One region of the Streptomyces sp. NPDC002838 genome, then DNA from elsewhere that is predicted to be linked to it. Evidence: riboswitches for the same ligand, from Rfam matches in the RefSeq annotation. Region 1 holds a riboswitch; the other holds the start of a gene.
The links. A riboswitch is a leader RNA that binds a small molecule or an ion and turns the genes downstream of it on or off. The one in region 1 is predicted to bind ZMP and ZTP.
Positions count from the first base shown of each region.

Region 2: linked by a shared signal. The riboswitch ahead of ABT063_RS04105 (bifunctional 5,10-methylenetetrahydrofolate dehydrogenase/5,10-methenyltetrahydrofolate cyclohydrolase) and the one ahead of ABT063_RS17190 (glycine hydroxymethyltransferase) in region 1 are both predicted to bind ZMP and ZTP.

Region 1 covers NZ_JBEOVF010000011.1:133,021-137,423, reverse strand. Annotated here, with positions in the region: gene ABT063_RS17200 (glutathionylspermidine synthase family protein) at 1-424, shown strand, start outside; gene rocD (ornithine--oxo-acid transaminase) at 431-1,684, opposite strand; ZMP/ZTP riboswitch at 1,729-1,828, shown strand; gene ABT063_RS17190 (glycine hydroxymethyltransferase) at 1,810-3,309, shown strand; gene ABT063_RS17185 (hypothetical protein) at 3,323-4,054, opposite strand; gene ABT063_RS17180 (hypothetical protein) at 4,104-4,403, opposite strand, start outside.
Region 2 covers NZ_JBEOVF010000002.1:316,262-320,664, forward strand. Annotated here, with positions in the region: gene ABT063_RS04095 (type III PLP-dependent enzyme) at 1-1,070, shown strand, start outside; gene ABT063_RS04100 (nuclear transport factor 2 family protein) at 1,182-1,544, shown strand; ZMP/ZTP riboswitch at 1,616-1,697, shown strand; gene ABT063_RS04105 (bifunctional 5,10-methylenetetrahydrofolate dehydrogenase/5,10-methenyltetrahydrofolate cyclohydrolase) at 1,722-2,579, shown strand; partial or broken gene ABT063_RS04110 (CU044_5270 family protein) at 2,580-3,555, opposite strand; gene ABT063_RS04115 (TetR/AcrR family transcriptional regulator) at 3,909-4,403, opposite strand, start outside.

The DNA.
Region 1 (4,403 bases):
CGACACCCTGGACAACGGCGGCGGCACGGGTACGACGCTGTGGATCGAGCCCGCCTGGAAGATGCTCCTGAGCAACAAGGCCCTGCTCGCCATCCTCTGGGAACTCCACCCCGGCCACCCCAACCTCCTCCCCGCCTACCTCGACGGCCCCCGCGAACTGGCGGCGACCACCGGTTACGTGGCCAAGCCCCTGCTGGGCCGCGAGGGCGCCGGCGTAACCGTCCACGAGCCCGGAGCGGCCCCTGTCATCCGCGACGAGCCCTGCTGTTACCAGGAGTTGGCCCCGCTCCCTTCCTTCGACGGCAACCACGTCGTCCTCGGCACCTGGGTGGTCGAGGACGAGTCCGCGGGCCTGGGCATCCGCGAGTCCTCCGGCCTGATCACGGACGAGTACGCCCGCTTCCTGCCGCACGTAATCCTCTGAAAGGAGTCAGGGGGCCAGTACGGCACGCAGCTGGGCCAACCCCCAGTCCAGGTCCTCCTCGGAGATGATCAGGGGCGGCGCGATCCGGATCGTCGGCCCGTGCGTGTCCTTCACCAGGACACCCCGGTCCATCAGCTTCTCGGAAACCTCCCGTCCCGTGCCGTACGCCGGAGCGATGTCCACGCCCGCCCACAGCCCGCGCCCGCGCACCGCCGTCACCCGTCCCGACCCCGCCAGCTCCTTCAGCTCCCGGTGCAGATGCTCGCCGAGCCGGGCGGCCCGCGCCTGGTACTCGCCCGACCGCAGCATCGCGATCACCTCCAGCGCCACCGCACAGGCCAGCGGATTCCCGCCGAACGTCGACCCGTGCTCCCCGGGCCGGAACACCCCGAGCACCTCGGCGCTCGACACCACCGCCGACACCGGCACGACCCCGCCCCCCAGCGCCTTCCCCAGCACATACACGTCCGGCACCACCCCCTCGTGCTCGCACGCGAACGTCCGCCCCGTCCGCCCCAGCCCCGACTGGATCTCGTCCGCCACGAACAGCACGTTCCGCTCGCGCGTCAGCTCCCGCACCGTCCGCAGATAACCGGCCGGCGGCACCAGCACCCCCGCCTCGCCCTGGATCGGCTCGAGCAGCACCGCGACCGTGTTCTCGGTCAGCGCCGCGCGCATCGCCGTCACATCCCCGTACGGCACGATCTCGAAGCCCGGCGTGTAGGGCCCGTAGTCCGCCCGCGCCTCGGCGTCCGTGGAGAAACTGATCACCGTCGTGGTCCGCCCGTGGAAGTTGCCCCCCGCGACCACGATCTTCGCCATCTCCGCCGGCACGCCCTTGACCCGGTACCCCCACTTCCGCGCCGTCTTCACCGCCGTCTCCACCGCCTCCACGCCGGTGTTCATCGGCAGCACCATCTCCATGCCGCACAGCTCGGCGAGCTCCTCGCAGAACGCGGCGAACCGGTCGTGATGAAACGCCCGGGAGGTCAACGTCACCCGCTCCAACTGAGCCTTCGCCGCATCGAGGATCCGCCGGTTGCGATGCCCGAAGTTCAGCGCCGAATACCCGGCCAGCAGATCCAGATACCGCCGCCCCTCCACATCCGTCATCCACGCCCCGTCCGCCGTGGCCACGACCACCGGCATTGGACGGTAGTTGTGCGCGCTGTGGGCCTCGGCGGCCGCGACGAGCGTCTCCGTACGGTTCACGGCATCTCCCTGAGCTGACGGTGACTTCCTTCCTATAGTCGCTCGCATGGTGGACTCGGTAACCGGGCCGCCCGGCGTGCCCGGTAGGCTGATCAGCGGGCCGTGACTGGCGCGCTGGGATGGGACCAACCATCGGGGAGCGGCCCCCTGGACCATGTCCAGCACCGAGTGCCGTGCGCCTGGGCCGTGCCGTGAACGCCGAACACACCGTCCGGAGGTCGCCCATGTCAGCCGAACCCCTCTCTCCCGAGTCCACCGCCTTCCGTGCCGCCCTCGACGTGATCCGCGCCGTCGAGCCGCGCGTGGCCGACGCCATCGGCCAGGAGGTCGCCGACCAGCGCGAGATGCTCAAGCTGATCGCCTCCGAGAACTACGCCTCCCCGGCCACCCTGCTGGCGATGGGCAACTGGTTCAGCGACAAGTACGCCGAGGGCACCATCGGCCGCCGCTTCTACGCCGGCTGCCGCAACGTCGACACCGTCGAGTCCCTCGCCGCCGAGCACGCGCGTGAACTCTTCGGCGCCCGCCACGCCTACGTCCAGCCGCACTCCGGCATCGACGCCAACCTCGTCGCCTTCTGGTCCGTCCTCGCCCAGCGCGTCGAGGCCCCCGCCCTGGAGAAGGCCGGCGTCCGCCAGGTCAACGACCTTTCCGAGGCCGACTGGGCCGAGCTCCGCCAGGCCTTCGGCAACCAGCGCATGCTCGGTATGTCCCTGGACGCCGGCGGCCACCTCACCCACGGCTTCCGCCCGAACATCTCCGGCAAGATGTTCGACCAGCGCTCCTACGGCACCGACCCCACCACGGGTCTGATCGACTACGAGGCGCTGCGGGTGTCGGCCCGTGAGTTCAAGCCGCTGATCATCGTGGCCGGCTACTCCGCCTACCCCCGTCTCGTGAACTTCCGTCTCATGCGCGAGATCGCCGACGAGGCCGGGGCGACCTTGATGGTGGACATGGCCCACTTCGCGGGCCTGGTCGCCGGCAAGGTGCTGACCGGCGACTTCGACCCGGTCCCGCACGCCCAGATCGTCACCACCACCACCCACAAGTCGCTGCGCGGCCCGCGCGGCGGCATGGTCCTGTGCGACGACTCCCTCAAGGACCAGGTCGACCGCGGCTGCCCGATGGTCCTCGGCGGCCCGCTCCCGCACGTCATGGCCGCCAAGGCCGTCGCCCTCGCCGAGGCCCGTCAGCCCTCCTTCCAGGACTACGCCCAGCGCATCGTCGACAACTCCCGCGCGCTGGCGGAAGGCCTGATGCGCCGGGGCGCCACCCTCATCACCGGCGGCACCGACAACCACCTCAACCTGATCGACGTCGCCTCCTCCTACGGCCTCACCGGCCGCCAGGCCGAGGCCGCCCTGCTCGACTCGGGCATCGTCACCAACCGCAACGCCATCCCCGCCGACCCCAACGGCGCCTGGTACACCTCCGGCATCCGCGTCGGCACCCCCGCCCTGACCACGCGCGGCCTGGGCGCCGCCGAGATGGACGAGGTCGCCGGCCTCATCGACCGCGTCCTCACCACCACGGAGCCCGGCACCACCAGCAAGGGCGCCCCGTCCAAGGCCCAGCACGTCCTCGACCCGAAGATCGCGGACGAGATCTCCCGCCGAGCCACAGACCTCGTCTCCGGCTTCCCGCTGTACCCGGAGATCGACCTCGGCTGACGCTCCCGGGGGCTTACAGGTCGATCAACTCCTGTCGTGGTTCCTCCCGCGGCGGTCCGGCTCCCGGCCGGGCCGCCGCGCGGCGTATCAGCAGCGTCCCGCCGACACCGGCCCCGAATCCCACGGCGAGGCCCGGCACCGCCCACCAGACGCCATCCGGTCTCCACCGCCCCCGATCCTCACCCGCCCCACTCCCCACCACCCGGTCGCCCGCCGTACCGAGCAGCTCCGTCCGGCTCAGCCGCTCCCATACCGAGCGCGGCGCCCGATGCCAGCGGATGTCGTCGTCCGCCACGTCCGGTGCCCAGTCCATGCGCACCCAAGGCGTGCCGTCCTCCGCCACGAACAACTGGTCCTGCCGCTCCATCGCCACATCACCACCGGGCGCGGAGTTCGTCTGCGGCCAGCCCCCGACACCCGTCAGCCCCCACACCACGGTCATCCGCACCGGCGGATACCCACCCTCCGCCCACGGCTCCGGCACCCGCTCCGTCCCGGTGTAAGTCGGCTGCAACAGCTGCCAGAGGCGAGCGAAGTCCGCCTCGCCGGAGCGCACCGCCGTCGTCCGGCCCGAGCCGCCCGCGACGACCACCGCCACATCCGGAACGTCTCGATCAGGGCCCGGCCCCTGCCTCACCGCGTCGGCCGCCGCAGCGGCCGCCGGCATTCCGAGCAACGCCCCCGCCATCGACACCGGCACGAAGATCGCCAGTCGTGCCCTCGCGCGTCTGCGCCGAGCTGCCATCAGTCCCCCCAGGTCTCCCACGTCGTCCCGCATCCCCTCTTGCGCGCCCTCACACATCCCGCAGCTCTTGCCGAGGCCCCGGCTCCCGCCGCAGGCGGTTCCACGGCTTCCGCAGGGCGTACGGCCGCAGAACCAGCGCCAGCGCCGCTCCCGCTGCCGCGCCGGGCAGAGCCCACCACCACTCCATGTCGTCGTCTGCCGCAGGCGTGCCGGTCTGCACGGTGGCGGTCGTCGTGTCGGGCGGGTCGGTCGCCGTGTCGCCCGTTTCCCAAGGCGCGGGGTAGATCCCGGACACAGCGCCCTCGTTCGAGGCCTTGCCCATCACGCCCACCTTCTTGAGCAGGGCACG
Region 2 (4,403 bases), on a different contig from region 1:
TCGAGCTGTACTACGCCGCCAAGGCCAACCCGGAGCCGGAGATCCTCGCCGCGCTCGCGCCGTACGTCGACGGCTACGAGGTCTCCTCGGGCGGCGAACTCGCCCATGTCGCCGAGGCGGTACCGGGCCGGCCGCTCGCCTTCGGCAGCCCCGGCAAGACGCCGGCCGAGCTGACGGCCGCGCTGGAGAGAGGAGTCGACCGCTTCCACGTCGAGAGCGAGCACGAGCTGCGCATGCTGGCCGAGTTGGCGCGGCGCTTCGCACCCGCGCGGCCGGTGGCGGTGCTGCCCCGGGTCAACCTGCCGGTCGCCGACGGGGCGCTGGCGGGCAGCTCGCTGGCGATGGGCGGTCGGCCCGCGCCCTTCGGCATGGACCCCGCCCACACTGTTGACGTCGTCCGCGCGCTCACCGACGGCACGTGTCCGCACCTCGAACTACGCGGCCTTCACGCCCACTTGGCCAGTGGGCTGGAGGCGCCGGAACAGCTGGCGGTGGCCGAGACCGTCGTCGCCTGGGCGACGGGCCTCGGCGTGCCGCTCGCCGAGGTGAACGTGGGCGGCGGCATGACCGTCGACTACGCCCGCCCCGGCCGCCGATTCGACTGGGCCGCGTACGGCAGCGGGCTCGCCCGGCTGACCGAGGCGCACCCCGGGCTGACGTTGCGTATCGAGCCGGGCCGGGCGCTGACGGCGTACTACGGCTGGTACGCCACCGAGGTGCTGGACGTGAAGCACAGTCACGGCGAGGAGTTCGCGATCGTCCGGGGCGGCACCCATCACCTGCGGACGCCGGCGACGAAGGGGCACGACCAGCCCTGCTCGGTGCTCCCGGTGGAGGCATGGCCGCACCCTTGGCCGAGGCCGGGCACCGAGGGGAGCCGCGTCACGCTCGCGGGGCAGCTGTGCACGCCGAAGGACGTCCTGGCGCGGCGGGTGCCGGCGCCCGGGCTCAGGGCCGGTGACCGGGTGGTGTTCGCGCTGGCCGGTGCCTACGCGTGGAACATCTCCCACCATGACTTCCTGATGCACCCCAGGCCGGGCTTCCACTTCCTGAACAGGGCATTCTCCTGACGCGACCCCCGCAGGCTGCGCTTGCCGAGCCTGCCGGGGCGGAGGAGTCTCGAAGGGAAGGAACCTCGCGGCCCGCTCCCCGTCGGGCCGCGACCCTCGAAGGAGGTCACCATGGGCACTGCGGCACGTCCCGGCTTCGACACCGAAACACTGCGCCGGGGCATCGAAGGACAGGCGGCGACTCTTCTGTCGCTCTACGCGGACGACGCCGAACTACGCGTCGTGGACCGCAACACCCAGCCGAGCCACCCCAAGGTCCTGCACGGCCGTGACCAGATCGGCGAGATGCTGAACGACGTCTACAGCCGCGACATGACGCACAAGCTGGAGCGGTGCGTCGTCCAGGGAGACCAGGCCGCCTTCAGCGAGTCCTGCGAGTACTCGGACGGAGTGCGCGTCCTCGCCGAGTCGATGGTGACCCTGCGGAACGGCAAGATCGTCGACCAGACCCTCATCCAGGCCTGGGACGAGTAGGACGAGCAGGAGGGACGTCACGGCGCCACCCGAGAGCGGTTCCCGACCGTCGCGTCGCCTCCGTTAGGCTGGTCGCGTGCCGTGACTGGCGCTGAGGTGGAGCACCACCGGGGAGCGGCCGCACCGTAGATGCCGTGCGCCTGGGCGATTCCGTTCGAACCCGCTCAGGAGTGGATCATGTCTCAGGCCCGGCTCATGGACGGCACCGCGCTCGCCCGGCGGATGGTGGAGGAGACCGCCGAGCGGGCGGCCGGTCTCACGGAGCTCACGGGGCAGGCGCCATGCCTGGCGACCGTACTGGTCGGCGAGGACCCCGCCTCCGTCACCTACGTCCGGATGAAGCGAAACCGCTGCCGCAAGGCCGGCATCGAGTCCCGCCATGTGGCGCTGCCCGCCGCCACGACCACCGAGGAGCTGGTCGGCACGCTCAGTTCCCTTTCGGACGACCCCGCTGTGCACGGCATCCTGCTCCAGCACCCGATGGGCGCGCACATCGACGAGCGGGCCGCGTTCGAGGCGATCGCTCCCGAGAAGGACGTCGACGGTGTCACCTTCGCCTCCTTCGCCACCATGAGCTTCGGGCTGCCGGGCTTCGTCTCCTGCACGCCCGGCGGAATCGTCCGGCTGCTCGACGAGTACGGCATCGACCCGGCAGGCAAGCGGGCGGTGGTCGTGGGCCGCAGCGCGATCCTGGGCAAGCCGGTCGGCATGCTGCTGCTCGCCCGCGACGCGACGGTGACCTACTGCCACTCCCGCACCCGGGACCTGTCCGCGGCCGTCCGCGAGGCGGACATCGTGGTCGCCGCCGTGGGGCGGCCGCGGCTGATCCCGGGGCAGGACATCAAGCCCGGCGCCGTCGTGATCGACGCCGGATACAACGCGGGCAATGTCGGTGACGTCGACTTCGACTCCGCCGTGGAGCGGGCCGCGCTGATCACGCCGGTGCCGGGCGGGGTCGGCCCGATGACCATCGCCACGCTGCTGGAGCAGACCGTGGACGCCGCCGCCCGGCAGCTCGGGGTGCTCGGGGTGTGATCAGGGCATCCAGGCGCTGTACTCCATCACGTCGCCCCTTTTGAGGCCCCACTCGGGCTCGGCGGTGGTCGCGGTGGTCTCCAAGCCGAGGACGGCACCGGTCCTCGGGTCCATGATCAGCGTCCGGCGGGCGCCCTGCCCGTCGTACACGTACGCCTGCCCGCTCCGGCCGAGGCGGTCGGTCACCCGACCGACGGGCCGCAGCCCCTCGGCGTCCGCCAGGAGCCGGGCGACCGCCGCGGTCTCGCGGGCGCCGAGGGTCCAGTGGTCGAGCAACACCTTGACGGCGTCCAGCAGTTCCGGCGTGGTCAGCGGGGTGTCGATGTACTGGGCCTCCTGCGAGTAGGCGCGCAGCCGGGCGGGGTCGTGCGGCGGCGGGGACTGGGGCGGGGCGTCGCTCCAGCTGGGCGGGGAGGTCTGCTCGCTGATGACGTGCCCGTCCTCGACGAGGCGCGGCTCGCCGTCCTCGTCGCTGAGGACCGGCCGTCCCGGATGCCGCGGGTCGGTCGGGGGGCTTGTCCTCGGACATGCCCATGCTCCACGACTGCACATGCGTGCCCTTGCGGAGGCGGGGCGATACGTCCGCCGCCGCCTGCGCGGCACGCTCGACCAGCCGGTCCAGGGGTACGGGGGTGGAGTCGGCCTGGACGACCAGCGGGCGGGGTACGGCGACCGCTGGGGCGGTGTTCGGGCCGGTGAGCACGAGGGCCTGCGCGAGGGCGGCGACGACGGCCGTGGCCACGAGCCCCCAGGCGAGGCGGGCGCGGCTCAGGCCCGGGATCCGGACAGGTCCGTCGATGCGCGGCGGCCGGAATCCGCGGCGCCCGGCGGGCCGGTCGCGCAGCAGTCGTTCGAGGCGGCGCTCGGCGTGGTGGTCCAGCGGGCCGTCGCCGTAGTGGGGGCCGTCGGGCGGCACCGGGTTCGCGCGGCGCAGAAGGTCTGGTTCGGGGCTGTCCGGCGCTACGTCGGCGTCCACTTCCGGTTGTCGCCGCCGCGATTTCGGACAGAGATCGGCGGTGCGAACGCTTTGCGCGCTGCGCGCAGAGTCGCAGGGCCAAGTCAACGGATCGGCGAGGACGGCCTCGCTCCGGTGGCGGGCCCGCGGTCCGCCTCCGCCGCGGCGACGTACACAGTCCCGCCGACCCCTTCGCCACCGCGTGCCGGAACGTCCCTCGTCCTGGCGCGGGCGAGGGCGGCGAGGACGGTATGTACGCCCAGCGCCTGGGCGCCGACCGGGCCCGCACCCTGAACCTCCGGCGGATCACGCCGCAGACGCGGCGTCCGGCACGCCCATCTGCCGCCGGACAGGCCCTGGGGCCTGTCCGGCGGTCATGCCCGAGCCGCGGGGCTCGGCAGGACTTCCCCGTCCTGGGATACGCTCGGCTCCCAGCCCGGTGGCCGCAGAATTCCCAGCAGCTGCCGGACCAGTTCGTCGACGACCTCGTCCAGCGTCGCGTCCACCCACCCGGCGTTCCAGTCGTGCAGCAGGCCGTTGACGCTGCCGATGAACGCCGCCGCGGCGATCCGGTAGTCGCGCGGCACCGCCTCCCCGCGAGCCACGGCCGCCTCCGCCTCGGCGCACACCAGGTTCACCCAGCGGGAGCGGCGGGCCAGCCGCTGCTCCTCCAGACGCGGGCTGACCCCGATGATCTCGACGAAGGTGATGCGCACGCGGCGCGGATCGCCGGAGACGTTCGCGGCGTAGGCGCGGAAGATCGCGGCGACGCGTTCGGCGAGGGGCAGATGCTCCGCGCCGGCCACGGCGGCCAGAACGGCCTCCTCGGCCCAGTCGTTGACCTGGAGGTGCAGGGCGGCCAGCACGTC